One region of the Pedobacter sp. G11 genome, then DNA from elsewhere that is predicted to be linked to it. Evidence: riboswitches for the same ligand, from Rfam matches in the RefSeq annotation. Region 1 holds a riboswitch; the other holds the start of a gene.
The links. Region 1 has a riboswitch for cobalamin ahead of metE (5-methyltetrahydropteroyltriglutamate--homocysteine S-methyltransferase). Riboswitches for the same ligand answer to the same signal wherever they lie in the genome.

Region 1 (15,164 bases):
ATCGAAGCGGGTTTGGATATTCCGAATGCCAACACGATTATCATCAATCATGCGCATATGTTCGGCTTGAGCGATTTGCACCAAATGCGTGGTCGGGTAGGGCGGAGCAATAAAAAAGCTTTCTGTTATTTGTTATCACCACCGCTTTCAACTTTAACTTCTGAAGCCAGAAAACGTTTGAGCGCCATTGAAGAGTTTTCTGATTTGGGTAGCGGTTTCAACGTAGCGATGCGGGATTTAGATATCCGCGGCAGCGGAAACTTATTGGGTGCAGAGCAAAGTGGTTTCATTGCTGAAATTGGTTTTGAAATGTACCATAAAATTTTAGATGAGGCTATTCAGGAACTGAAAGAAGCTGAATTCAAAGGTTTGTTTGAAAATGAACCGGCTCGTCCGTTTGTTGGGTTTACACAAGTTGATACCGATTTGGAGCTTTACATACCTGATGCCTACATTACCAATATTACAGAGCGTTATAATTTATATACCGAGCTTTCTAAGCTTGATAATGAAACGGAGTTAGCGGTGTTTGAAAAACATTTAACCGATCGATTTGGTCCGGTTCCACCTCAGGTAAAAACCATGTTGAGTGTGGTCCGTTTGCAATGGCTGGGCAAAAAATTAGGCTTCGAGAAAATCAGTTTCAAGAAAAATAGTTTACGCGGTTATTTCTTAAGTGATAAGCAATCGGCTTATTTTGATTCCACTACTTTTACCAAGATTTTAACCTTTGCTCAAAATCATCCACGGATGTGTAACTTAAAGGAGGTTAAGAATACTTTACGTATCGCTTTTGATAATGTAAGCACGGTTGAAGAGGCTATTCAAACTTTAGCGCTAATCGATTAAAATGGATCCAACTTTACTGCTTGATTTGGTAAAAATGCAAATGCCCTATGGAAAATATAAGGGTTATTTGATTTGTAATATCCCGGAAAGTTATTTGCTTTGGTATAAGGATAAAGGTTTCCCCAAGGGTAAACTGGGCGATTTAATGGCCACAATGTTCGAGATCAGGGTTAACGGATTGGAGTATCTGTTAACGCCATTGAAGAATCAGAGCAGGTAGTTATTTGAGAAGTTGTCATTGCAAGGCACTAAGCAATCTCAATGCATGTGGTATGATAGCAATTGTTTCAAGATTGCTTCATGCCTCACAATGACGGAATGTTAAAAGTCAAAATGACTTATGGAGCGTAAAAACCAGCATTCTAATTAATCTGCTGGACACAAACTATATCTCACATCCATTTTCATCGCAAATGGCATCATCATTTTTATTTAATGAAGTTAGTGTTGTTTTCGGCTGCGTTTCTTTCCACTCTTTAAAACTTTGGGTTAATGCCTCAGTAAAAGCTTCTACTGGTTGCGCACCAGAAACGCCATATTTCCTATCCATCACAAAATAAGGGACGCCGCGAATACCTAAATTCTGACTTTCATAAATATCATATCGTACGGCTTCAGCAAATTGATTGCCGTTTAAAACCTGTTCAGCTTCATTTTTATCTAAACCCATTTCACCAGCAATATCAATCAATACTTCTTTTTCACCTATATTTCTGCTATTCACAAAATGCGCTTCGAACAGTTTTTCTTCCGCTAAATCCTGTAAGCCATGCTCTGAAGCTAAATGAATTAACCGATGGGCATCAAACGTATTGGCAGGAACATTTGTATCAAAATTAATTGTTAGGCCAGCATTTTCAGCCATGTCTACCACTTGCCTGGTCATTTGTTTGGCCTGTTCAATTGGCATTCCTTTGCTTCTAGACAAGTAATCGTATATGGTTTCATTATTGGTGTTGTGGTATTCAGGATTAAGCTGATAACTCTTCCAATTCACAACAATTTCATCGTTAAAAGGTAATTTTTCAATGGCTTGCTCAAAATGACGCTTACCGATATAGCAAAACGGACACATGACATCCGACCAGATTTCTACTTTCATAACATAAAAGTAGGTACTTTAACCATAAAGCTTGGTAAGCATAAAGTAAAAAGGGCGCTATCTAAATGGATAGCGCCCCAGAGTTAGTTTTTCTAAATTTATTTATATAACTGATTGAAAATCAATTTAAATGTACCATGTGTTTGCGCCCTGAAAGCAATCTCCGGACCGAAAGCCAGTAATTTTCCCTTACCTACCTGAGCTTCAAAAGCGGTTACACCATCTTGCAGATACATCTGTCCCCATGCCCAGCCGCTGCGTAAAGGTTTTCCAGATGCAAACCACATTAGAGGTTTAATTTTCCTTGCGGAGATTGCATCGCCGGTTAACCTAAATACCGGACTGTTGTCAAAATAAACATCTGCCTCTTTTTCCATTCCCCATACGGCTGGTTGCTTCGTGTCAACAGCAACGTTTAATACACTTCCCGGAACATAATATTTCTCTGCCGGAAGCCTTTTTTCTTCGCCATTCACAATCTCAACAACTGCATTGCGAACAGGAAGATTTAAATGATAGGCTAAACTGGTACTACTTCCAATAGTCACCACATTTCCGCCGGCTTCTAAAAACTTTTTCAACTCAGGGATAGATTTTTCTGCAGTAATTCTGCCTAAACGATTTCTAAATTCCTCGGGGATTTCCTCCGCCTTCGGACCAAAGTTTCTCGAACCAAAACCACCAGCCTGAACAGAAGGAATTGCTCCGCCAACAAAAATGATTACATCGTATTTCGATTTCAAATTTCCAGCGTCAATATCCTGAGGGTAAATCACTGTTGCGTTATAATGGTACTGCTCCATAATGAAACGCATCCAACCAGAAGCCATTGAACCACCGTAGTTATCCCATAAGGCTATTCTGGCAGCCGTAATCTTCATTTTATCTTTTGGTGCTGAAGCAGATTTTAATTTTACATTGGCTTTCTCCAGTATTGATTTTCCAGCAGATGATACATAAAAATCGCCATTCTCATTTGAACGGAAAACTTCTACTTTGTTTTTTAATAAGTCGTTAACCGCTGTGTAAGAGTCATTCTGAGCTGCACTTAAAACGAAGCTCGATCCCGCTACTTTATTTTCCAGAACCAGTAATTTTCCGTACGGATTGCGCTCAAACGGTCCATTGAAATCGTTCTGAATCCGGTCGAACTTCACATCCATTAAATAGGCTAGGGTCCATCCTGCAGCATCGTAAGGGGGAATAGGTGCACCACCTTCGTATTTAAAATCATTGGGGTGATCTTGCGGTTCAAACATATCCAAAACATGTGGACGGAAAGCCTGATCGGTTTTAACAACATAACTCCCTGCAGGATAATTTTTGCCTTCAACGGTAAATGGAGCCGTTGCCTTTTGCACGACAATACCAGTTCTAATTAACGCATTTAGAAATTTAATCGCCGAATTAAAATCTGCCTGATCAGCAGACAAAATATAACCCCGCGGATCTCTGTTTTCAGGCGCATTCATTACCGTATCGAAATACTTTACGCTCATTGCTCTTCTTAATCCAAATTCCGAATCACCAGCATCTGCTGAACCAGAACCGCCTTTTTTAGCCGCAGCGTTAATGGCTTCTATTTTCTTTGGTGAGAATGACCAGGTATCTTTTTTACCTCTATCAATCGAATTTTTACCCATTTGATAGATGTTAAAAAGCAACTCATCAGCATGGCGTTGGGCGTAATTTAACACCGCATAATTCAATGAAACAGAATAATCAATAGAGTTTTTAAAATACCATTTTCTCGGGGTAACCGGGTTCGGTGAATCACTATTTGGCAACAATCGCGATGGCACCAGCGGAATTTCTGATGGCGTAGGACTGCCCACAATTTCAGTTAACAAACCGATCATATTGTGGAAATAAGTTGTCGTTCTCAAACCACCATTATACCAGGTAGAAAACACCGACCCTCCACGTTGTGTATAACCAGGCTTGCTTTCCACATTGAGCCGGGTATGCATCGCTGCTCCTACAGCATCTAAACTGGTTAAAAGTGTCGCATCAAAAACATAGTTAAAAGGATCGCGATAAGGTGGCCCCGCCACAACCGTCCCTGCTGGACCAGCCTGGTGATGGTTGTACATAATCTGCGGAATCCATTCTACAAAAAGCTGGCGCCCCATATTTTGAGTCTCTTTTAAATTGAGCATGAAAAAATCACGGTTATTATCGTGTCCGGCGTATTTTTCATACAGCCTTGGCCAGCCAGAAAGCACTCGTTTTTTTGGATCTTTTTCCCTCATGTACCAGTTGCTTACCAACTCTTGTCCATCTGGATTGGCATGGGTAAACAAAATGATCACATTATCCAGTATTTTCATGGTTTCCGGATCTGTTTTAGATGCAAATTCATAAGCTGTTTGAATCAATTGGTGTGCACCAACGGTCTCATTCGCATGCAAGCCTCCATCTATCCAAACCACTGCTTTCCCCTCTTGGGCTAGTGCCTTTGCCTGCTCAAGCGTAATTTCTGCATGAGCCAACTGCTGAGAAATTTCTTTATACCGGGTTAACTTCTGAATATTTTCAGGAGAGGAAACAACCAGCATATATTGACTTCTTCCCTCTTCAGTTTTTCCTATGTCTACTAACTTAACACGTTTTGAAGTTTCAGCAAGCTTTTTAAAATAAGCTTCCGTTTGGGTGTAAGTTGCCAATTGATAATCATCGCCGATTGCAAAACCAAAATGAGATTTAGGCGTTGGCACTTCCTGTGCAATGGCGCTGCTACTTACGATTAGAAAAGCTAAGGATAGCTTTCTAAAGTGTCTTTTAATCATAATTTAGGGTGTTTGTTGGATATTCAAATATAATTAGAAAACGATCTATATTATTGCTGATGTAAATTTGTTACAGTGTTTAAGCCGCCAAATATTAGCAATGTTTAGCAGCTTCAGGTTGATAAATTCAGAATAAAATTTGCCAACCATTAAAATTCCTCCTTGTTATTCGATACATTTGTTTCGATGTAAGTTCTTAACTTTATTTTTCATCAACCGATAGAGGTTTCCGATGTAATGTTGGAATTAAAAGGGAATCGTGTGCAAATCACGAGCTGTCGCGCAACTGTAAACGCTGTTCATCGAACAACTGTTTTATCATTCATGCCACTGTACTTTCGGGTATGGGAAGGCGATAAAACGGGGCGTAAGTCAGGAGACCTGCCAAATATCGAATTGACGGTGCTTTCGCGTAAAAAGAAACTGGTCAGGTCTGATAGGTACAATAAAATTAACGTTTTATTAAATTTCTCTAAGCTTTTTGCTCAGACTGGATTTTCTGTGCCCTGACTTTTCCTTTTAATTTTGCCGAGAAAACATTTGAAATATTGCTTTGAGGGCTTTTAACGATTTATTCACTTAATCTTTAAAAGAGATGCTAACGCAAAATCTAGGCTATCCGCGAATTGGTAGCCACCGCGAATTAAAGAAAATCTGCGAAAACTATTGGGCAGGTAAAACGGGGTACAAAAATGTACTTCAGGTAGGAAAAAACATCCGCCACGAAAATTGGAAACTTCAACAGCAAGCAGGAGTTGATATTATTCCTTCTAATGATTTTTCATTTTACGATCATGTTTTAGACCATTCATTAACTTTTGGCGCAATTCCGAAGCGATACAATGAGGTTATCCTCAAAAAGGGAAACTCCGAACTCGATTTGTACTTCGCAATGGCCAGAGGTTACCAAAAAGATGGCCTGGATGTAGTAGCCATGGAAATGACAAAATGGTTCGATACCAATTATCACTACATCGTTCCGGAATTCTACAAAGATCAGCCATTTAAGTTATTTTCAACTAAAATAATTGATGAGTTTTATGAGGCCAAGCAACTTGGCATCATCACCAAACCTGTTCTAATCGGCCCAATTTCATATCTTTTATTAGGCAAAGAAAAAGAAGCAGGTTTTGAAAAAATTGATCTGATTAAAAATCTTCTTCCGGTTTACCTGGATATTTTAACAAGATTAGTCTCACTCGACGTGGAATATGTGCAGTTTGATGAGCCATTTTTGACTTTAGGTTTGTCTGAAAAAGAGCAAAAAGCCTACGAATATGCCTATAAAGAAATCAAAAAAGCATTTCCAAAGCTAAAAATTGTTCTGGCAACTTATTTTGAAGGGCTAGATAACAACTTGGATTTGGTGGCATCGCTTCCCATGAATGTGCTACATATCGATTTGGTTCGTGCTGAGGGACAACTGGCGGGAGTTTTGAGCAAATTAAATGAAAAAACTGTCCTATCGCTAGGTTTAGTTGATGGCCGGAATATCTGGAAAAATGATTACGACCATTCGCTATCACTTATTAACCATGCCCTACAAAAACTGGGAGAAGATCGCGTTTGGATTGCACCTTCCTGCTCTCTAATTCATTGTCCGGTTGATCTCGAAAATGAAACCGATGATAAACATTTATCTCCAGAAATTAAACAATGGCTAGCCTACGCCAGGCAGAAAGTTGCTGAAGTGGTTACATTAAAAAAGCTGATTACGAACGAAAGCCCTGCATCTACCACGCAAAAACTTGAAGAGAATAAAAAAGCTTTAAGCAACAGAAAAACATCAAAATTAATTCATAACTCCATTGTTAAAGAACGTGTTGCGAACTTAAAAGATAGCGATGCAGAAAGGTTGAGCCCATTTTATCTGAGAAAAGTAAAGCAACAATCGCTGAATTTGCCACGCTTTGCAACCACGACCATTGGATCTTTTCCGCAAACCACAGAAGTGAGAAGCTGGCGGGCAAAATTTAAAAATGGCACATACTCACAAGAGGAATATGATACCTTAATTGCCGAAGAAACCGCAAAAGCGGTAAAGTGGCAGGAAGACATTGACCTGGACGTATTGGTTCATGGTGAATTTGAGCGAAACGATATGGTTGAATACTTCGGTGAGCAATTGGATGGCTTTGCTTTCTCCAAAAATGGCTGGGTGCAGAGTTATGGATCACGTTGTGTGAAACCTCCAATTATTTATGGAGATGTTTCCCGCCCGCACCCTATGACTGTAAAATGGACTGCCTATGCGCAATCGCTAACTTCAAAATATATGAAAGGCATGTTAACAGGCCCGGTTACCATTTTACAATGGTCTTTTGTGCGTAACGATCAGCCTCGCTCGTTAACCTGTACACAAATCGCTTTAGCCATCCGTGATGAAGTTTCAGATTTAGAAAAAGCAGGAATCAAAATCATTCAAATCGATGAGCCTGCCATAAGAGAAGGTTTGCCTTTGCGCAAAACGGAATGGCAGCATTATTTAAACTGGGCAGTAAAAGCCTTCAGAATCTCGGCCAGCAGCGTGAAAGATGAAACGCAAATCCACACCCATATGTGTTATTCAGAGTTTAATGATATCATTCAGAACATTGCTGATATGGACGCCGATGTGATTACGATTGAGACTTCGCGTTCGCAAATGGAGCTGCTGGATGCCTTTGCCAACTTCCAATATCCTAATGAAATTGGTCCGGGTGTTTATGATATCCACTCTCCCCGTGTACCTAAAAGGGAAGAAATGGTTCATCTGTTAACGAAAGCAAAAGCAGTTATTCCGTCAGATCAGCTTTGGGTTAATCCAGACTGTGGACTAAAAACTCGTGGCTGGGACGAAACCAAAAAAGCTTTAATCGAAATGGTTGAAGCGGCGAAAGAAATGCGCAAAACAGAAGAAGTTTTAGTTACTGAGCCTGAGATAAATTAATACTTTTGCCACGGAAGTGCGGAAATGATGGAAAAGAAGATGTAATCATTTTCATTTTGTATTCCTGTTTCCGTGGCAATATTTATAAAACCAATCATGACCCTAGAAGAAAGAATTGAATACTCTAAAACCAGCATTTTTAAAGCTGTGTTTCCAAATACTACCAATCATTATGATACGCTTTTTGGCGGTACCGCTATGCATTTGATGGATGAAGTTGCTTTTATCACTGCCACCCGTTTTAGTCGTCAAATTATGGTAACGGTGAGTAGCGACCGGATCGATTTTAAAAAGCCCATCCCCGCAGGAACCATTGTTGAGCTCATAGGTAAGGTAAACCACGTTGGAAATACGAGCTTAAAAGTAAATGTGGAGATTTATATCGAACAGATGTATGCCGAAGGAAGAGAGTTAGCGGTACACGGTGATTTTACTTTTGTTGCCATTGATGAAAACAAAAAACCGGTACAGGTGATAAAATAATGTTGTAACGTTTCGTTAAAAAGTTATAAAAATTAATATCGTTTATTCCTTAGTTTTGGTTCATGCAGCGTCAATATTCTGAAGAAGATTTTAAAAATATCGCAAAACAACTCAGTCGTCCGGAAGGCGAATATGGAATTAAAACTGGCGAAACCATGAATGCCAGTAATATTGGAATGACTAATTCCGCTATTGAGGCTTTGAATCTCCGCGATGGAGATAACATTCTTGAAATTGGACATGGCAATGGCGGGCATATTGCAGATTTGTTGAGTAAGGCTGAAAATTTGAAGTATTCTGGTGCAGATATTTCGGAGACCATTATCGCTGAAGCGAAAAGATTGAATCAAGACTTTTTAACCAGTGAAATCGTAAATTTTCACTTGACCAATGGCATAGATTTGCCTTTTGCCGATAATCAGTTTGAAAAGATCTTTACAGTGAATACCATTTACTTTTGGGATCGTCCTCATCACTACATTAGTGAAATTGTTAGGGTATTAAAACCAGGTGGTAAGTTTGTGTTGTGCTTCGCTGATAAAACCTTCATGGAAAATCTACCTTTCACAAAATATGGCTTCACTCTTTATGAGATAGAAGCCGTGATTGATTTATTAAAGAACGCTGGCTTTAGTAACGGTACATTCGAAAAGAAAACGGAACAGATAAAAAGTAATGCAGGATTGATGGTTGAAAGAGATTATTATGTAGTGATTGCCTGTTGATAGGCAACCTACCTAAGTTATTAAACCCGATTGCAGCGGCATCCCCAAATTTTTTCTATTTGGGATATAGCGAAAAGCGGGACTAATGGCCGCCACGAGCATCAACCATTAATTTCCAAGAATTAATACAAAATCAAATACAAATAGGCGTAAACTACTGGTGCGGCTAACAATAATCCATCAAAACGATCGAGCAGGCCACCATGTCCGGGAAGTAAACCTCCGCTGTCTTTGGTATCCAAACTGCGTTTTAACATCGATTCTACTAAATCGCCTAAGGTACCGAAGCAAGCAATTAAAACCGCCATTCCTGCCCAAACCCACGCCTGGTTTTCTGTAAATAAAAATGATAACCCGAAAGATACTAAAACGGCAGTGAATACGCCACCAAAAAAACCTTCCCAACTCTTCTTCGGCGAATGACGTTCGAAAAGTTTGCGTTTACCATATTTTACTCCGAAGAGATAAGCGCCTGTATCATTTGCCCAAAGCATTAATAAAAATGCCAGTGGAAAGTGAAAGTTATACTCATGCCAGTTTTTTAAAAATCCCAGTGCATGGAAAAAGCAAAACGGAATGGTTACATACACAAAGCCAACAAATGTGTATGAAATATTGGCAAAGGGAATTTTATTCTTTTTATATAACTCAGTGATAAAAACCGAAAAGATTAAGGGAATACAAAGCAAGAGGTATTTAACATCGTATTGCAAATAATGTAAACCCGCTGCCATAAAAAATATTAACGCTCCCGCTGCCAAACCGATGTTTCTATGCGGGCGAATGCCAGAGTTTTTAATTAGTTTATAAAATTCGAATAGCGATAATACGCTTAAAATAAGGTAAAATATGGTAAAGGTGTAGCTCCCCAAAAAGATGGAACCCAACATCACGATGGTAAAAAAGAAAGCGGTTATTGCTCTGGTTTTCATTAAGGTTTGAAGTAAAAGGTGTAGGGTTTAAGGTAACGATGCTCCTTACTCAATTTCGTTTTCAACGATGTATTCTATGGCTTTATCGAAATCTGACTTGTTCACTAAAACATTTATCTCACCAATATTGTAAGCCGATAGTTGCTTATTAATCGTCACGGCAGGAATCCCCGCTTCCGTTAATCCCTGCTTTAATACCTCAGCAGCGAAGGTGTTGCTTGTGGTATATACTTTAATCCAGTTTTCGCTCACGTTCTGCGTTATCTTTAAAAAATTTAAACAAAGCTATGGTAATTATTGCACTAATTAAATAGCCATACCAGGGAAAACCAATTGGTTCATCTGCTTTATCTAATGGCATGTTATGTTTTTGCATGTAAAAGGCTGCACAAACTGCGTAAGCGTTGTTAATAAAGTGTGCAATCATGGCGTACCAAAGGCTTCCGCTATAAAAATACAAATAACCAAAACCAGCGCCCAAAAGCATGCGGGGAATAAAGCCATAAAACTGAACATGAATGGCGCTGAAAATAATGGCCGTTAACCATATTGCTAAATGCGGACTGTTAAATGCTTTGGTTAGCGAACGTTGAACACCTCCGCGAAACATGAGTTCTTCGCCAATAGCAGGCAGAAGAGCAATCATCACCAGGTTGACCACGAAATCAAGGTTACTCCGAACAGTAATCAGCGCTATAGTAAGCTTCATTGCAGCTTCCTCTTTTTCCTTCATCCATTGTTCAACACCTTTTAAAAAATCCGGAAGAACCATTTTCTGATTTATCAGCACCGTCCATTCCATAAATGGCATGCTTGCAATCATAATGATGACAACCAAAGAAACCAGCAGAAACTGAGGTTTACGAAAACTATAAAATACATTTACTTTCCTGCGTTCTGTCCACGCCAGTGCTAAAGGCGGTAGTATAAAAGTGCCTATTGAACTGAATATTTGAATAATTTTTAAACCATCAATATATTTTGGATCTCCAGACATGAGCAGGTCGAGATTACTCACCATGCCTAGGCCATAAATCATTAAAACGATTACAACTGCCAATAAACCAAATACAAAAGCTCCCGCTACTGCGTAAAATAAAAGTAAAAGTAATTGTAAGAAAGGATTGATTTCCTCCTTGTTAGGTGTTACAAAATTCATTATTTGTACCTTTGTATGTTTTTATTAATTGTTGAAGATAGAGAATGTCTGTAAAGATAGGAAATATAGATTTAGGCGAGTTCCCATTATTGCTTGCACCAATGGAGGATGTAAGTGATCCGCCTTTCCGTTATGTATGTAAACAAAACGGGGCAGATTTGATGTATACGGAATTTATTTCATCGGAGGGCTTGATTCGTGATGCGGCAAAAAGCTTGCAGAAACTAGATATTTTTGAATATGAAAGGCCAATTGGCATCCAGATTTTTGGTGGCGATATCGAGCACATGCGTGAAGCTTCTGAAATTGCATCAGCTGCAGGGCCAGATTTAGTGGATATTAATTATGGCTGTCCGGTTAAAAATGTGGTTTGTAAGGGTGCCGGTTCCAGCTTACTTCGCGACATTGATAAAATGGTTAAAATGACTGAAGCTGTGGTTAAAGCTTCGCATTTACCTGTTACGGTAAAAACCCGTTTAGGTTGGGATGATGATAGCAAAAACGTTTATGAAGTTGCCGAGCGTTTGCAGGATGTTGGCATTCAGGCGCTTACCATCCACGGCAGAACAAGAGCACAATTATACAAAGGGGAGGCCGACTGGAGTTTGATTCGCGAAATCAAACGCAATCCCCGTATTAAAATTCCAATTTTCGGAAACGGTGATGTTGATAGTCCGGAAAAGGCGGCGAACTGGCGCATGGAATATGAGGTTGATGGAATCATGATTGGCAGAGCCGCCATTGGTTACCCCTGGATTTTTCGTGAAGTAAAACACTTCTTCAAAACCGGCGAACATTTACCTGGACCAACCATTGAAGAACGAATTGACGTTTGCCGTACCCATTTGGATAAGTCATTGGAATGGAAAGGTCCAAAAACCGGAATTTTTGAAATGAGAAGGCATTATGCTAACTATTTTAAGGGTTTGCCTGATTTTAAACCATATCGCATGCGCCTGGTTGCAGAACCAGATATCAATAACATTTACAGTATTTTAGAAGAAGTGGCAGAGAAGTTTGCCAACTATGACGCCACAAAAGTACTGGCGTGATTTTTGAATTGATTTTTTTACATTCGTTACAACCATGGTTACAGCAATTACAGACGGTGTTAAAGTTTCGGTAGAAACTGTTTACCAACCAGAATACTCCAATCCGGTTAATGAACATTTTATGTTTGCTTATCGTGTAGAAATTTCAAATTTATCTGACTATGCTGTTCAGCTGATGCGTCGCCAATGGTTTATTTTCGATTCTAACAGTAGTCGGAGAGAAGTAGAGGGAGAGGGCGTTGTTGGTCTTCAACCTATTATTCAGCCAGGAGAAACACATGTTTACGTTTCAGGATGTAACCTAAAAACAGATATGGGTAGCATGAGAGGAATGTATTTAATGAAACGTTTAATGGATGAATCGGAGTTTGATGTAGATATTCCGGAGTTTCAGTTGGTGGCGCCGTATAAATTAAATTAATTCCTTCTTCATTTATAATTTCTTACTGATTGCCTCAGATAAGACACGTAGATCTAAAATGATTTCTATCGTTTAAAATCGATCTTGAAAAAGAATTAATAAAACTTCGAATCCTCATTTTGATCTAAGCAGAAAATTAAAGATAGTTCAACAAAAAAGCGGCTAGGAATTTCCTAAACCGCTTTTGTTTTTCATAGATAATATCTTAATTTAATCTCTGCCTCTTCCAAAAAGCATCGAAGCATAATAAAGTAGATTTGCCAAGGCACCAACAGCAGCAACTACATAAGTCATCGCAGCCCACCATAAGGCATCTTTTGCTTGAGAATTTTCCTCTTGCGTTTGCATCACACCTGGATTGTTCTTTAACCAAGCCAGTGCTCTGTTACTCGCATCAAACTCAACTGGTAAGGTAATGATGCTAAATATGGTAACCAAAGCTAATCCGACAACACCGATAGCCAAAACGATTGGCGTTACAGAGAAAACCAATAACATTACCCCTAACAGCAATACCCATTGCAACAGGTTTGATGATATGCTTACTACAGGTACCATCGTACTACGTAGGTTGAGCCACGAATAAGATTTCGCGTGTTGTACGGCATGCCCACATTCATGTGCGGCAACTGCGGCAGCGGCTACACTACGACTGTAATACACGTCGGTACTTAAATTTACGGTTCTATCTGATGGATTGTAGTGATCGGTTAATTGTCCTTCGGTGCTCATCACTTTCACATCGTATATTCCGTTATCATGTAGCATTCTTTCTGCTACCTCTTTGCCCGATAAACCTGAGCTGAGTTGCATTTCTGCATATCTAGAAAACTTGTTTCTAAAACGCCACTGCACAAACATGCTCAGCAATAATACCGGGATGATTATGACTAAATAAACTCCCATTTCTTTTCTGTATGTTTTTCAATTTGACTTATATCAAAAAGCGTTCCCATAATATTTGGTGTTCATTTTATCTTACATTTATAGCATGGATAATAATATTTCTTATTGGGAGAAAAGCAGTTTTTTCAATTATGATGTTATCGTGGTGGGCAGCGGCATTGTTGGTCTAAGTGCTGCTATTCACCTAAGAAAGTCTTTTCCAAATTTGAATGTTGCCATTTTGGAAAGTGGATTTTTACCTTCAGGCGCCAGCACTAAAAATGCAGGTTTTGCATGCTTCGGCAGCGTTTCTGAACTGATCGAACAGGAAAAAAACACCAATCCAGATGGCCTATATCGCATCATTGAAAGGCGCTGGAGAGGCCTACTCAAACTCAGGAAATTGCTAGGCGATAAGACTATAGATTATCAGCCTTTAGGAGGATATGAATTATTTAAGGATGAGGATGTTGATCTGCTTAATCGTTGTGTATCGAAAATTGAACATTTCAATTATCTGATTAAAAATATTGTAGGGGAAGATGCCTTTTCTTTAAGTGATGATAAAATTAATTTGTTTGGTTTTGGAAGGATTAACCACATGATCTCCAACCAATACGAAGCACAGATTGATACCGGAAAGATGATGTTTGCCTTAATTCGATATGCGCAATCGATAGGGACTACTATTCTAAACAACTGCTCCGTAAACCATATAAACCGGTCAAACCAAATTACTGTATCCACCAATCAAGGTCAGTTCACTTGCAAAAAGTTAATTTTAGCAACGAATGCTTACATCAAAAAATTAATTCCATCGATTACTATCGAACCAGGAAGAGGGCAGGTTATCATCACAAAACCTATTAAGAACCTAAAAGCCGCAGGTACTTTCCATTACGATAAGGGTTACTATTATTTTAGAAACATCAATAACCGAATTTTATTAGGTGGAGGAAGAAATATCGATTTTGAGGTAGAAAAAACTACCGAATTCGGCCAGACTGCATCTGTTCAGTCGGCTTTAGAAAATTTACTTAAAACCGTGATTTTGCCAAACCAAAAATTCGAGATCGATTTGAGATGGAGCGGAATTATGGCCTTTGGCAATACACTAGAACCATTAATTGCTGAAGTGGAGCATGATATTTTCTGCGCTACCAGGTGCAATGGCATGGGGATAGCAATAGGTTCGCAAAGTGGCGAAGATGTTGCAGAACTCGTTATTAAATCCGGCCTTTAATTAAGTGCAGTGCTCATCTTTTTAACTTTCTCCGAATAACTTTCATTTGGTACGATCCAGCGGGTAACCTCATTCTCCCATTGTTTCAGTTTTTCCTTGTTCATTAGTTTATAATACTGAAAGGCAATATTAAAAGCCATATCTGCTTTTGCAGTTTCATCAATGCATTCTTTGATGGCATAATAATACATTTCTTCTGCTTGTTTTAACTGGTTTGAATTGGTTTGCTTAAACACAAGCGACTTATACAATTCACAATTGGTTTGTCTTCCCTCAGAAACATCAGCCAATGCTTCTCCTAAATATAAATTGGCCAATACTTCTTGTTTTTGGCCATTATAGGCCCAGAAGAACTCCCGATCTAAGCCCGGATAGTTTCGGTCTTTGCTTCGAGCTTGTTTCAAAAACTTTAGCGCTTTTTTAGCATCGCCCCACCTATTGTAAGTGCTGCCCCACCTAAATAAGCGATCCGCATTTTGATCATCTGTCCGGAATCGGCTAAGCCAGTCTGGTTTGGCCAGGACTTTTAATTCCGCTAGCCGGCTAGCGGGAATTTCTGCTACCACAACTTTATTAGGCGCCAACCTTAACTTCA
Region 2 (15,164 bases), 880 kb from region 1:
TGTAACTACAGAAAATTTCTTTTTACCGGTTTTATCAAAACAGTACAATGCACCAGGTGAAACATAATCCTTTGCATCGGTAAGGTAAATGTCTGATGAGATCGGATCCACAGCGATTCCATACGGCATCACAATATCTTTTTCACTACCATCTTTTATGAAACCGCCGGCAACAACAGTTTCATCTTTAACATTTATTTTTGAGTAGGAAACCACCGTTGACATGGTTACATTGCTCCAGGCTGTACTGATGATGTAAGCGAAATCTTTATCTATGGTAAAGGTGCTTGCTTCAATATCGAACTTTTTCTTCACGGCGTCAGTTTTGGTATCCACGACATAAAGGTTTGACTTTATATTATAATAATCACCTCTTGAAGTCACGTATAAATCACCATATTGATCAGCTTTTAAGCGATTAAGATTAATTGCAACATCAATTCTTTTGCTTTCTAAATTAGTGGTTAAATTTATTACAGAGATTGAACGCTCATAATCGCTGCTGGAATAACCGCCAGAATTCGCCACGTATAATTTATCGCCAACTACAGCCAAATCTTCAGGCTGGCGACCAACCGTAATTTTTGTATCGATTTTGAATGATGCCGTATCGATTACGCCAACGTAGCCATCGTATGATGTTACGTAAGCCTTATTTTTGTAAAAGGCAACGTAGCGACAGTTTGGAATATCAACCTGTGCCAATTTCTTCGTCGTTTTTACATCCAGAATCTCCAGTTTATTGGAGCCATTTACCACTACATAAAGTTTAGATCCATAGATTTTAATATCATTACCCACATCACCTAAACCTAAAGTTACACTAGGATTTGCCGCTCCATAAAGGTTTCTCCGGTAAACACCTGTTGCGTAATCATAGTAATCTAATGATGCTTTATTCGAACCGAAATTACCTTCATTCAAAATATAAAGGCCATTCACGGCGGTTACACCTTGGCCAGGTAACTGAACTTGCTCCTCTGGTGTAACTGATTTATCTTTCCGGCAAGACCATAAAACGGTGCTTAGGCCGAACAACAATAACATTTTAACTGTAGTAGAATTTTTCATTTTGTATTAATTAAATTTTGTAATAAGCGTAATTCTGAAATTTCTTCCAGGCATTGGGTAGTTAAGTACTACATCATAATACTGGTTAAAAACATTATTCACTTCAGCAGCAATGCTGTAGTTTATTTTTGAAGCATTGAAGGAATACCGAATTGCCAAATCATGAGTGTACCAGGGTTCGACATAGTTAACCGGAATATTTGCTTTCTGGCTATAGCGTTCGCCGGTGTAGATGTAACTGTAGCTTAAACCAAAGTTCTTATAATCTGATGCCAACGTAAACGAAGCACTATTCACTGGAATGTAAGGAATTTGCTGTCCAAAAAGCTCACTTGTAGGTGTAACATCCAATGCTCGCTCATAGGTATAATTGGCCTTTGCAACGATGTTAAGCTCGTCAAAATTCCAATGGCTCTGCAAACTTGTTTCTAATCCTTCCACCTCCACTTTGCCCAAATTTAACATGGTCCAGCGGAATAAAGTTAGGGTAGGTATGGCAACAATCTTATCTCTTACATCGCTATAATAAACATCTGTTTGAAGCGAAATATGATTGAGTTTATTACCTTCAAAAGATTTAGAATAGGTAAAGCCGAGGTCGTACTGACTCGTATATTCTGGATTCAGCTTGCTGTTACCAATAAAAGTATAGTACAGATCGTTAAAGGTTGGCATCCTGAAAATCGACTTATAAAATGCCCGCAACCTGAGATTATTTTTTGCAAAGGGTTGCCAGGAAGCCATTACTGTTGGTGTATATTCAGTTTTATCGCCTGCGGGTATATTACTTTTCACCTGATCGTTAACCAAAGTAGCTAAAACATTTCCCTGGATATTGAATCTTGGCCAGCTAAATTTTGTAGCCAGTGCAATTAAACCGGTTTGCCTTTTCGGGTAGGCAAAGTTTTCCAGGTTGGCATCCAATTGTTGATAGGTGTAATCTGTTGAGAGCGAAAGATCCCAGAATTGAGTGAAGTGATACAAACTTGCAAGCGACAAATAAAATTCTTGCTGCGTATATCGGTTATCTAAAGCGCCAAATATTGAAACCCGATCCGGATCAAGGTATCTGGTAAAATCATAAGCATATTTGGCATTTACTAAAAACTGAAGTTTTCGATCTGTTTGAGTTTCGAAGGAAGACTGAACAAAGAAATTATCATCCCACTGGCGTTGGGTAAAGTCGAATTTATTAGCAACAATGGCACCAGGTACTCCCCTCTCGCTGTTGTAGTTGTATAACTTGATTTGCCATTTGCTGCTGTCAGAGGTTGTCCCATAAAGGCCACCTTCTATACGCTTAGCAAAAATATCTGCGTTGCGCCTAACTACCGTAGTATCATAAACACCATTGGTGTAACGGTAATTATATTTTCCATTTGCGTTTATTAGCTCAGCATTTAAATTTAACGCCAAGCGGCTTCCCAATTGCTGGTTATAGGTGACTGAAGGATCAATCAAGCCGAAAGAACCCGTTTTCAAAGCCAACCGAAAATTCCTGTTTTGATCAGCCTCAAATGTTGGAACAATTGTTTTTAAATAGAGGGAGCTGGCAGATGCAAAAGCTTTAGCCGGCATTAATAAATCACTTTTTTGCCCGCTGTAAAGCGAAATCTCTTCAATGTTATCAAGAGAATATTTACCCAAATCTACCTGACCGTTTTGTGCGTTACCTAATTGTACGCCATCATAAAATACCGCAGTGTGGTTGGTACCCATGCTCCGAACATTAATGGTTTTTAAACCACCGATACCACCATAATCTTTCAGTTGAACACCTGAAAAATAGCGAATGGCATCAGCCACAGATAAGGCGTTTAGATTTTTTAATTCTTTACCATTTAATATTTGGAGGGGTGTGGGCGAAAGATTTTGTGTAGATCTTCTTTTCTGTTTGATTTCTACTTCTTTCAATACATTAGCTTTTAAAGAATCTGTTTGTGCAACAGATAATTCAGGCATGAGCATACCTGTCCAGAAAATGAACAAGCTGATAGAATAATATTTTACGCCATTAGAGGCAGGTAAAAACCTAAACATTTTGGTGTGAGTTTAATCCCCACAGCAAACAGAATTACAAGAAATGAAAATACGGAATACCAAAAGTACCTCATCTCTAGCTTCAATCCCCGAAAGCTATGAAATATTGCTAGAGGCAGGTCTTCTGACTTACTCCCGGGTTTCTTACCTTCCCATTTCTTGAATGTGAAACAGTGGCTTTATGAATAGAAATCCGTTATGGAGCTCACAGCTGCGGGACAGTTTTGGATTTACACCAAATTCCCTTTTAATTCCGGGTGTGAAGCGGAAACCAAAAGCATGGCAAAGGTAGCCAAAATTTGAGAAGAATTCTGAAAATATAAATTTGTGTGAAAAATTCACGAAACGCAATCATTCAAACAATTATCTCTGAAACATATGTGCTGAAGTGAATCTCGAATTATTCTTTTTCAGAGTCAGTAATTTCAATCCAAACCGGGCAGTGGTCACTTGTTTTCTCCCATCCACGAACATGCTTATCTACCCCTGCGTTTAAAAGCCTTTTCTCCAGTTGAGGACTAAGCAGAAAATGGTCAATTCTTAAACCTGCATTTCTGCCATAAGCATTTCTAAAATAATCGAAGAAAGTATAAATTACTTCATTAGGAAACAATTTTCTAATGGCATCTGTCCATCCCTGGGCAACAAGATCATGAAATGCTTTGCGTACTTCAGGTCTGAAAAGCGCATCTTCCACCCAACGTTCCGGTTTATAAACGTCGAGTTCAGTTGGCATTACATTATAATCTCCAGCCAAAACAACAGGTAAATTATATTCTAAAAGCTTTGCTGCATGAAGCGTTAGTCGTTCAAACCAAGCCAGTTTGTAATCCAGTTTTAAACCTGGCGCAGGGTTTCCATTAGGCAAATATAAACAGCCAACAACTACCCCATTTACCATGGCCTCAATATAACGGCTGTGCAAATCTTCCGGGTCTCCTGGTAAGCCTCTTTTTAATTCCTTTATTTCGTGTCCACGAGAAAGAATGGCCACACCGTTCCAGCTTTTTTGACCATGCCAAATTGCATTGTAACCTGCATCCAAAATGGCTTGGTGAGGAAATTTCTCGTCAGGAGCTTTCAGTTCCTGCAAACAAACCACATCTGGCTGAGTTTCTTCGAGCCATTTTAACAAAACCGGTAAGCGTCCGTTTACGCCATTTACATTGTAGGTTGCTATTCTCATCTTCAAAATATTGGTGCGCTAAATTAAAGGAACAAAATAATAATCAAATTAAAATGATATTAGAGATTTTCCAATTTTGTATATAAAACCATCTAAAACAATTAAAGTTGACTCTTTTTTCTTTTTGAATAAAAGTATTTTAAGTTTTTGCGCTTATCTTGCAATTATATTTAATTACTCCCGTTAATAAATGTCTGAAGTTGCTTTAAATATCCGCAAAGATAACGTAAAAGATATTCGTCAGTTATACGATAAATATGCTGGCATGCTTTTAGGTTTTATCCGAGGAACAGTTCAAGATCATAAGAGGTCGGAAGAACACTTAATTAAAATTATATCTGCATTTGCGATAGAAAGCAATGGCCGCCCAACCTCCTGGTTAGCGCTGAGGCAGTATGCACAAAATAAATTGATTGAGTTTTCTTCAGCAGACCATGAAGGTGGGAAGTTACGAGATGCCAACGAGATTAATGATGATTTAAATTTATTAACTGCTGACGAACGCGTTGTTTTTCAGGCGGTTTATTATCAGAAAAAATCAATCTCTCAGCTGGCAAGCCTACTTCACAAAAAAGAAGATATTTTGCGCACCCAATTAAAATCATCAGTAGATAAAATCAGGAAAGCTCGTGGAAATTAAAAAATTTATAGATAGCGGCCTAATGGAAACCTATGTAATGGGCGTGGCAACGGATGATGAAGTTCAGCAGGTGTTACTGCTTAAAAAACAATATCCTGAATTTGATGAGGCTTTAACAAAACTGGAGTTGGACATGGAAATACTTGCCCAAAGCATGGCTGTTCCTCCACCTCCCGGAATATTGTCTAAAATTGAGCAAGAGGTAAATGAAATTAAACTTCGTGAGCAAAATTTAGATCGTTATACTTCACCTGAACACAAATATCAACAAGCTGAACAGGAAAAAGTAAAGCAAGATCGGTACATCGAGGTAGAGTCTGAATCAAACCAAATGCGCATTCATAAAGCATGGCGATGGGTTTTTGCTGCTGTTTTTGTGTTGGGGAAAATATTTCTGGGTTTTGCCATTTATTTTTATCTGGAAAACCGTCAGGCGCAGGAGCAAATTAAAGATTTAAAATTAGAGATTAAAGATATCCGATTCATCAGATAAAAACGCGTTAAATAATATTTTTCAAAACGATAAGATCAATTGCTGGTTATAATATCTATAATTCAGCAATATGAACGATCAGCTATCACCAAACGGAAATCCAAAATTATATATGTTACTTTTAGGTTCGAAAGCACCTAAAAGAAATGTAGAGCAACACGATTATTTTTTCGGAATTGCTCATTCTTTAAAGGAACTTGTTCCAGATATCAAAGCCTTCTGGCCTGAAGCTGGTAATAGCATCCATATTGATGGCTGGCGTGAAGTAAATGAGGTTGATGGTTTCCAAATTCAGGTTAAGCCAAGAGTTCCCGGTCATAACACTTCTCAACACAAATTATTTTTTATTAATCTGGGTGGTTACCAGTCTGGCAAGTTAGAAGAACAGCACTATATTGTTTTAGGTGTGAAAGATGATCGTGCTGCTGCCATTCAGGATGCAAAAAAAACAGTGTTTTTTAAAACAAACTCTGTAAAAGGCGCCAATTCACATATTGATGAAAAATACGGAATTGACATTGATGATATTTATCGGGTGGAAGATATTTTGAGTCCGCAGCATAAAGAAAAGTATCATATCGACATTACACCGAATGCAGACCTACCAGAGGATGAAATCCATCTGGGTTATTTTAAACTAGATAAAATTTAAGGGATAGTTTGCTGAAGCAAGATTATACTAAACCTTTCCAAATAAATCATGTTATTAGAATACAACAAAAACCAATAATATGAAAAAGTTAATTTATTTAATGGCCGTTTCAGTTTCGGCCCTGGCATTTCAAGCGTGTGGCGGTGGAGATAAAGATGCAAAGGAAACAGCAGATAGCTTAAACATGAGCAAAGACACCACCACGAATACTGCTGCAACCGGTGGTATTGCCGTTGATGATGCTGATGCAAAATTTACCACAGCTGCTGCAGTAGGGGGAATGGCAGAAGTTGAGCTTGGCAAACTGGCGCTGCAAAAAAGTACTAATCCGCAGGTAAAAGAGTTTGCGACGATGATGGTGAATGATCATGGAAAAGCAAATACCGAATTGATGGAAATCGCTGCAGCTAAAAACATTACCTTACCATCTACAGTTGATGAAGAACACAAATCGAAAATGGATGACTTAAGCAAAAAATCGGGTACTGATTTTGATAAAGCTTATGTTGACGCCATGGTTGACGGGCATAAATCTACATTGAAATTAATGGAAGATGAATCTAAAAGCGGAGCGGATGCCGAGTTAAAAGCATTTGCAACTAAAACTGCTCCTGTAGTTCAAACACATTTAACAATGATTAATAAAATTAAAGATGGGATGAAATAAGTTTTCATCACATTATAAAGAAAAACCGAGGCGTTTACCTCGGTTTTTTTTATGCTTTTATTTTTTTCATGACCTGTTCTGATGCTGCTTCGCAGAAGTCGATACCCGAGTAATCTGGATTGTAACCCCCAATATAGGGAACCGCTAGAATATAAATACGTTCATTTGCTTCTCCATCTTTATCCACTACCTGGAAAAAATCGTTAATGGTTATTCCAGGAACACTCAGAAAATATTCTCCGTTTTTATGTTTCTTAACCAGTTTATTTTTTTGTTTCATTTCCTTCTCAGCTTTTTCAGCGTCTTTAAAACGCAATGTAGCCGGGCTTATCGTACCATCATCAATTAAGCCCTGAAACGGGAAATCTTCAAATGATAAGTGAGGTTGTCCAACGCAATCAACAAACATGCTGAAGCTTTCGGAAATCTCCTTTCCATTTTCATCTTTGTAGTAATAGGTTGCGCCGCCTTCAGGATTTGGTTCAACATGACTGTCATCGCCAACAGAAACAATATCCAATACGCCGGCATCATGAAGGGCCATTAAATCGCGACATGAACTTTGAGGTACGAAAGCAATCACTATTGAAATCAAAGGCATCAACACCTTTTGCAGTCTCAACATATCTTCTGCGGGCAAGTATTTCGCTGGATAATTCATTGCAAAACTCAACACTGCCAGTACTTCCTTCCAATAAATCGATTCTTTTTTCTCAATAGATTTTTCGGCTTCCAAATATTCTTTTTTAAAGAGATCAAAAGGCGGTAACTTTTCCCGATAATCCATCATGGCATCAACAAAAGTTTCCAAATCCATATCCTTTATCCGTTCATAAAATTTTGGCTCTTTCTTTTTAAATTGTTCCTTAAAATTTTTTTCAAAAACATAGTTGAGAGAAATAAAACCTCCGTTTTCTTTAATGTGCTTCTGAATCTGGCTTTTGGTGAGTGTGGTATCTTTACCTAAATGACTATCTTCCAAATGAAAGCGAATGGCAGGTAACAATCCATTTCTGGAATGCATGACAATCTTAAACTTACTGCTTTTCGGATCCAGTTTAAATAAATAGGTACCATCATCATTTTGCGTAAAAACACCATTATTTCTGGCCAGCGTTCTGATGGCATCAACGGCAGTTAACGATGAACCTTTCAAGGCAATAGGCGCATTAAAATGTTTAGCCAACTTTTTTGGTGGGTACGGGGCATCAAAATAACCAGGAATTTTACCTTCATATTTTTTGGGCCAATGGTGCCCGGTACAGATCATGATTTCGTCAAAAATCAATTCGTCTTTATTATCTATTTGTACCTTAACTTTTTTATTCTCTTTATCATCGAAAACGTTTGTTACCGTTGTGCGCAAATGAACTTTAGTAGAAATTGCCTTTTTTTCTGCCGCGGCCATTAAGAGATCAAATTGAGCTGAAAGATACTCACCAAAAAATAAGCGTGGTAAAACCTTATATTCGTTGAACTTTGAAGAATTGATGTCAAACTTTTTCAATATTGATTGAGGTGCAATTTTTACCCAATCTTCTATTGAACTGTAGATGATTGGAATCTCATTATCCGATACGTTTGTAATATGCTCCTGCGCTGCTCCTTCGGGACTGTAGGGCATACCCGACCCTAAAAATGCTTTTCTTTCAAAAATCTCTATTTCGATATTTTTTAAGCCTGACTCAATAAGTCGTTTATAGATAAAAAGTCCGCAAGGACCTCCGCCAAGTATTGCAATTCTTTTGGTTGAAACCTTTTTGCTCATGTATTAGGAGTAAGAAATTTAAAAAAATTATAATGCTTAAACAGATTTACCATTTTAAGCTTTCCTTACAATCCTAAAAAAAGGAAATTGTTTTGTGCATGAGGAACTATCTTGCTCACTAAGTGATCGAATAGCCTTTTTGTTTCTTTTCTTTTTGCAGAACTTCATCAATTGCAGCAGCAAGTTTTGTAAATACAATAGGCTTAACTAAAAATTTATCGCCATTTACGCCAAACGCATCGATTGCATATTCTTCATAAGAGGTTACAAAAAATAAAAACCGAACGCTATCACGCAAAATCTTTGCTACATCTAAACCTGATATATCCATTCTGATATCGAGAAATAAAAAGTCAATATCACTTTCTCCTTTCAGGTCCATAATGGCCTTTGCAGGATCGACATAGGTTTTAACATCAGCAAAATCAGGTATTTTGGAAAGAAAATTTGCAAGAATATCAATGCTGAGTTGATCATCATCGATAATTATACATTTATAAGGAGATTTATTAGCGTAGTCCATTTAGAATTTTCAATAGTGGAAGCAAATGGTAAGCCAAATAACCTGATACAAGCTGTAGTTTTTTGACTACAGAGCGTTATTGTTGGATTTGATCGGAAAACTATTACAATTTAGATGAGTTATTAAATCAATTAAGATATTATGAAATCACTAGACAGGTTTATTACAGCTCAGAGCGATAGTTATGATCATGCGCTTTCGGAAATTAGAAAAGGTAGAAAAACAAGCCATTGGATGTGGTATATTTTCCCGCAAATTGAAGGTTTAGCCCATAGTGATACTGCAAAATATTATGCCTTGAAGGATACGGTGGAAGCGGAAAATTATTTAAATCATCCTATATTAGGGAAAAGATTAATTGAAATTTCTGAAGAACTGTTGAAGCACAAGAATAAAACTGCCAATGAAATTTTCGGATATCCCGATGATTTAAAGCTTCACTCCAGCATGACGCTTTTTTCGATTTTACCGAATAGCAACCCGGTATTTAAAAATGTTATTGTAGCTTATTTCAATGGCGCTGATGATGAAAAAACAATTAGAATTTGTAACGCATAAATTTGGATAGTTTAAAACCAATGTGCTATTTTGCTGTTTCAATTATAATTCATTCATGTTTGAGCGCATGTTTGGGTTTAGATATGGGATAGGCTTCGCAGCCTGTCCCTTTTTTATGATAATGGTAAGGTGAAATAAAATACTGATCCTTTGCCAGTTTCGCTTTCTACCCAAATCCGCCCGTTATGGCGCTCTATAATTTCAGCACTTAAATATAATCCAATGCCGAAGCCTGATATGGTGTGATTGGTTTCTACGCGATAATAACGTTCAAATAATTTTTTGGCATCATGTTCCGAAATACCGATGCCTTCATCTCTTACACTAACAATTACTTCATTATCCGTAATTTCGCAGTTTACTTCGATATTGGTTCCATTGGCTGAATACTTATGTGCATTGCTTAGTAGATTTGAAATTACATTTCCAATTTTATCTCTATCTCCGTTCACTGTTACCTCACATGAGCTATCAAAGTTTATTTCATGTGTTGATGGAGAGATAAAAGACTCATCAATGGTTTCTTGCAGTAACTGATCTAGCCTGAAAGGTCGTTTATCTACCAGCAATTTCCCGGATTCTAACCTGGAAACATTCAGGAAACCATTAATCATAGCCGTCATCTTTCTAACCTGGATATAAGCCTTATCTAAAGCATTTGTAGAATAGTCATCATCTGCATTCTTCGCTTTGCGCTGGAGTACTTGCACAAAACCATTAATGGCAGTGAGTGGTGTTTTCAGCTCATGGCTTACCATCCCAATGAAATCGTTTTTGCGAAGTTCATCAAGCTTTCTTTCGGTAATATCCATAAACATTCCTGAATATTCTGTTGGATTGCCCTGTTGATCTAAGAAGACCTTACCAGTAGCTTTCACCCATTTTTCTTCTCCAGTAATTAAATTAGTTATCGGATACTCGGTATCACTTGATACATGATTTTTTAGTGCATTATCTAAAGCATTAAGAAGCATCTGGTGGTAATCATTATCCACTGCTTTCATCACTTCGTCAATATTTACTGAACGTTCCATACTCAAGCCAAGCAAATCTCTTACGAACGCCGACATGGTTATCTTCATGGTTTCAGGGTTGATACTCCAGGTACCCATTTTACCGGTTTCAATCGCCTGAAGCAGCTTTTCTTCGCTATCTGAGAGTTTTTTGATGTATGCAACAAGATCACTATGGGTTTGCGCAAGTTCTTGATTGGTGGCTGCTAACTCCTCATTGGTTGCGGCAAGTTCCTCATTTGCCGCTGCCATCTCTTCGTTGAGCTCCTGTAGTTCTTCCTGGTGTTTTTTCCGATCGGTAATGTCAATACATGAGCTGATATAACCTGCAAAAGTTCCATCAGGGTGCAAGCGTGGTGGGCCATTCGCCAAAAGCCATCTGTAGTTTCCTTCCTTACTTAGAATCCTGAATTCTCCTGTAAAAGGTGTTTTTTTTGCTAATGCAGAAAGATATATGCCCACATAACGTTCTCGGTCATCCGGATGTATCAAATCAGCCCAACCAAATTCAAGAAGATCATCCATAGATCTACCTGTCAATTCCACCCATGGTTTGTTGAAATATATTGCATTTCCGGTTTCATCGCCAACGGCTATAAAAATATCTGTTCCCTCGGCCATTGTTCTAAACCGTTCTTCACTTTCAGATAATTCACGTACCCGTTTTAAAACCCGTTCTTCTAAATCATTATTTAATGATGAAAGCTTATCCTGAGCCACTTGCAACTCTTCGTTTGTGGCCAACAGCTCTTCGTTGGTGGCAGCAAGTTCTTCATTAAGTTCTTGTTCCCTTTGCAGCGCCATCTCTTTTTCAGCAGCTCTTTCTTCAGCCTCTTTTTTCAAAAAGCGCTCCGTAACATCAATCGCTGTATGTAGAATACAAATTACCTGACCGCTTTCATCCTTTACTGCTTTATATTCAAAATCAAAATAAAAAGTACTGATTTCACCTTCGATCTCCAAATTAGCAGCAGTATCTTTTCCAGAAATAGTCAATCCTTCACGCCAAACGGTTTTGAACATATCTATAAATGGTTGCCCTTTGAGTTCAGGAAGGGCTTCCTCTAATGACTTTCCTATCACGCTTCTATCCTTGCCCCAAATACGCAGCATCGCGTCATTCGCTTCCTGGATAATAGCATCTTCTGTAACGTGAATGGCCGTTGCGGTATGTGTTAAATTGAAAACTTGCAACAATTGCTCGTTACTTAAGAGGTAATTATGATGACTCATTCTATGATCAGGATGAAATTTTGACGATAAATATTTTTAATTTTCAACAATTACTATTCCAACAATGAAAATATTAATTCCTTAGAACATATAGCTCTGATTTACTTGGCTGTTAATAAATCTGAATTTAACAACTATGAAGGGCAAAATAATGTTTGATTGTCTGTTTCGAAGTTATTAACATTTTTATGAAGTTGTGTAAAATTATTTCATTTGAACAAACCAACATTTCACTAAATTGTTAACCATAAAACAACAGATAAAAAAGTCCTGTGAGCGGGCAATCCGCGGAGGGCAGGCACATCATAAAAGGATACTTCCTTTAACAAAAAAAGATAGCCACTTAATATTTTAAGTGGCTATTCTTCTAGAAATGCTTAGCAATCTAAAGAGCGTTAAATTGAAGCAAATTATTTTAAACGAAATTAAATTCAAAAGCAATTAGATCTTTTAGATTTTGCTTTATTGATAAATGAAAGTACCCGTTCTCCTATTTCTTAATGGTATGGTTTTCGGCTGAACCCCATCTAAAGGATCTTGCTCCTCGGAGTTTAACAAATCGTTATACTTTTCTAACAGATGGATGTATTTATTCATCCAAAAATAAACAGAGTTTGGTTCAGCAGCCGGCTGTGTAGGTGAATCGGCGTTTGCTGTGACGTAGGCATTTCCATTAGGAAAAACATCAGGGAAAGAATCAGAGAGATCTTGCCCCAGCAAATTACCAATTTGCCAGATAACCTCGTGGCTCAGCCGATCTTGGCCAAACCAGTTGTAGATTGTTCTTCTGCTAACATTCAGTTTCCTTGAAAGTTCGCTAATTCCCATACGGTCCCGGCGCACTATGCGCTCAAGAATTTCACCATGTTTTGATTGAGTTGTCATTGAGATAATTAATTTCCTTTGGTTAAAAAAATTTATTAAATCAAATATCGGGGACGACTGACATATCAAATTTAATAAAAACCGTGTAAGGATGTATAAAACATGCGCATTATTTGACTTTTGTCAATATGAAGGCTAGAAATAGTGTGCAAAACGCCTTTTAAAGGGTATAATTACGTGTCTAAAAGAAGTAAATCTACGAATACAAACTACCGTTATTTTACATTTTTAGTGCGATTTGTGGACCGTTAGGTGAATTTCTTAAATTAATAACCTGCTTAAAATTTAGGGTGAATTATATAGCTGAACAATGACTTCAAACAAAACTAACCAAAACGACTTAGCGGTAAGCTAATTTTTAGACCGCCTTGATGATCAGATTAAAGACAAAACAGTTTCGATTTTATCGAGATTATGAAAAAAGTAACCAGTTTCGAAGCCAAGATGTGGGAACCGCAATCATCTAGCTGATATTGATCAAAATATATTAGCATTGATGATTGACAATTCTGTAAAACACATCCAAAATCTATATCCTTAAGCCTTATTTAGAAACAAGAGAAGACATAGGTTTTAACTTCTGTAAATAAGAAGTTACGCATCATCAAGTTTAATTTTGCAATATTTGGGCATTCCTTATTTCAAATAAACTAACTGAGATGATTAAAAAATTACAGCTTTATTTTTTATTGGCGGGCGTATGTGTTTCGTTGAATGCAAATGCACAAGATGCCATCAGCTATCAAACACCACCGAAAGAAATCGCTGACCTATTATTGGCAAAGCCAACACCTGGGGTAAGTATTGACGGGAAAGCAGAATGGATTTTATTCAGTGAGCGCAATTCATATCCATCAGTTGAAGAATTGGCAATGCCTGAATATCGTATTGCAGGTTTAAGGTTAAATCCGAATAACTATTCACCCAGCAGACAAAATTTCATCAACAATTTCAGTCTGAAAAATATTAAATCAAATCAAACTTTTCAGGTTACTGGTTTGCCAAGCCCATTATACGCTGGTAATATCAGCTGGAATCCTGCTGAAAATAAGATTGCATTTACCAACACTACTCAAAAGGGCGTAGACCTTTACATCATTGATCTGGCCACTAAAAAAGCGACCAAAACTAATAAAGCATTTTTAAATGTTGTTTTGGGAAGCGGTTTAACCTGGTTAAATGATAATACAATCATTTATCGCACTGTAACGAAACCTGCAAGTGCCGCTCCAGCAAAACCTTTAATGCCAAAGGGGCCTACCATTCAACAAAATTTGGGTAAAGCAGCACCAAGTGCAACTTACCAGGATTTAATTAAATCGCCTTTTGATGAGCAGTTGTTTGAGTTTTTCGCAACATCGCAACTGGTTAAAAATACAGCCGGAATAGAAACTCCTATTGGCAAGCCAGCTATCTATCAACGAGTAAATTTATCACCCGATAAAAATTTTATGATGATTGAAACCATTCGCAAACCATTCTCTTATTTGGTTTCGGCTTTTGGCTTTCCATCAACTGTTGCTATAACAGACTTAACAGGAAAACCTGTAAAAGTTATTGCAGAATTACCCTCATCAGAAGGTACACCTTCAGGTTATGACAATACACAAAATGTGCCGCGTGGGTTTGATTGGAGAGATGATGAGCCGGCAACTATTGTTTGGGCAAAACCACTTGATAGCGGTTTAATTAAAAAGAATGTTCCTTTTCACGATGCTGTTTATGCTTTGAGTGCTCCATTTACGGGTGCTGAAAAAGAACTTTTTAAAACGCAAACTCGTTACCGCGGTGTTCAATGGGGTGATGCAAACCTGGCTTTAATTATGGAAGGTTTAAGAAGTAAGCAAACTTCGAAAGTGAGCAGATACAATCCTGCAACAGGTGCTGTTGAAGAATTATATAGCCGCAACCAAACCGATGCTTATGGCAATCCAGGTTCTCCGGTTACCGTAAAAAATAAATATGGTCGCCAGGTGATTAAATTGGTTGACAATGGAACGAAATTATTGATGAATAATCCGGTTGGTTCATCAGAGAAAGGTGATTTACCATTCCTGGCCAAATTTGATCTGGCATCAAAGAAGAATGAGATTGTTTGGCGCAGCGCTGAAGGAACTTTCGAATATGTGAGCGATGTGATCAATCCAGATAAGTTGGTTTTACTCACACGCAAGGAAAGTCAAAAACTAGTTCCAAATTACTATATTAAAAATTTAGTTCTTCGCGTTGCCGATCAGCCAATTACAAATTTTGCTAATCCTTACCCATCATTAGATGGCATCACGAAAGAGAAAATTTCATACAAACGTGCCGATGGAGTTGATTTAACTGGTGATTTATATTTACCCAAAGGTTATAACAAAGATAAAGACGGCCCGCTTCCAACTTTAATATGGGCATACCCTCGTGAATTTAATTCGGCTGCCGATGCAGCA

Region 2: another riboswitch for cobalamin. It lies ahead of EA772_RS09735 (TonB-dependent receptor); the one in region 1 lies ahead of metE (5-methyltetrahydropteroyltriglutamate--homocysteine S-methyltransferase).

The regions. Positions count from the first base shown of each region.
Region 1 is NZ_CP034190.1:1,343,659-1,358,822, forward strand. Features, by position in the region: gene mfd (transcription-repair coupling factor) at 1-849, shown strand, start outside; gene EA772_RS05895 (DUF3820 family protein) at 851-1,069, shown strand; gene EA772_RS05900 (DsbA family protein) at 1,235-1,951, opposite strand; gene EA772_RS05905 (M14 metallopeptidase family protein) at 2,050-4,740, opposite strand; cobalamin riboswitch at 4,947-5,144, shown strand; gene metE (5-methyltetrahydropteroyltriglutamate--homocysteine S-methyltransferase) at 5,336-7,669, shown strand; gene EA772_RS05915 (acyl-CoA thioesterase) at 7,766-8,152, shown strand; gene EA772_RS05920 (class I SAM-dependent methyltransferase) at 8,215-8,877, shown strand; gene EA772_RS05925 (phosphatidate cytidylyltransferase) at 9,000-9,809, opposite strand; gene EA772_RS05930 (putative signal transducing protein) at 9,855-10,061, opposite strand; gene EA772_RS05935 (CPBP family intramembrane glutamic endopeptidase) at 10,042-10,968, opposite strand; gene dusB (tRNA dihydrouridine synthase DusB) at 11,013-12,020, shown strand; gene apaG (Co2+/Mg2+ efflux protein ApaG) at 12,055-12,441, shown strand; gene EA772_RS05950 (zinc metallopeptidase) at 12,652-13,347, opposite strand; gene EA772_RS05955 (FAD-binding oxidoreductase) at 13,433-14,569, shown strand; gene EA772_RS05960 (hypothetical protein) at 14,566-15,164, opposite strand, start outside.
Region 2 is NZ_CP034190.1:2,221,961-2,237,124, reverse strand. Features, by position in the region: gene EA772_RS09740 (YncE family protein) at 1-1,071, opposite strand, end outside; gene EA772_RS09735 (TonB-dependent receptor) at 1,078-3,111, opposite strand; cobalamin riboswitch at 3,208-3,402, opposite strand; gene xth (exodeoxyribonuclease III) at 3,512-4,297, opposite strand; gene EA772_RS09725 (sigma-70 family RNA polymerase sigma factor) at 4,488-4,937, shown strand; gene EA772_RS09720 (hypothetical protein) at 4,927-5,430, shown strand; gene EA772_RS09715 (DUF1543 domain-containing protein) at 5,501-6,082, shown strand; gene EA772_RS09710 (DUF4142 domain-containing protein) at 6,162-6,749, shown strand; gene EA772_RS09705 (FAD/NAD(P)-binding protein) at 6,799-8,517, opposite strand; gene EA772_RS09700 (LytTR family DNA-binding domain-containing protein) at 8,636-9,040, opposite strand; gene EA772_RS09695 (DUF1810 domain-containing protein) at 9,182-9,598, shown strand; gene EA772_RS09690 (PAS domain S-box protein) at 9,712-11,844, opposite strand; gene EA772_RS09685 (helix-turn-helix domain-containing protein) at 12,307-12,729, opposite strand; gene EA772_RS09680 (S9 family peptidase) at 13,389-15,164, shown strand, end outside.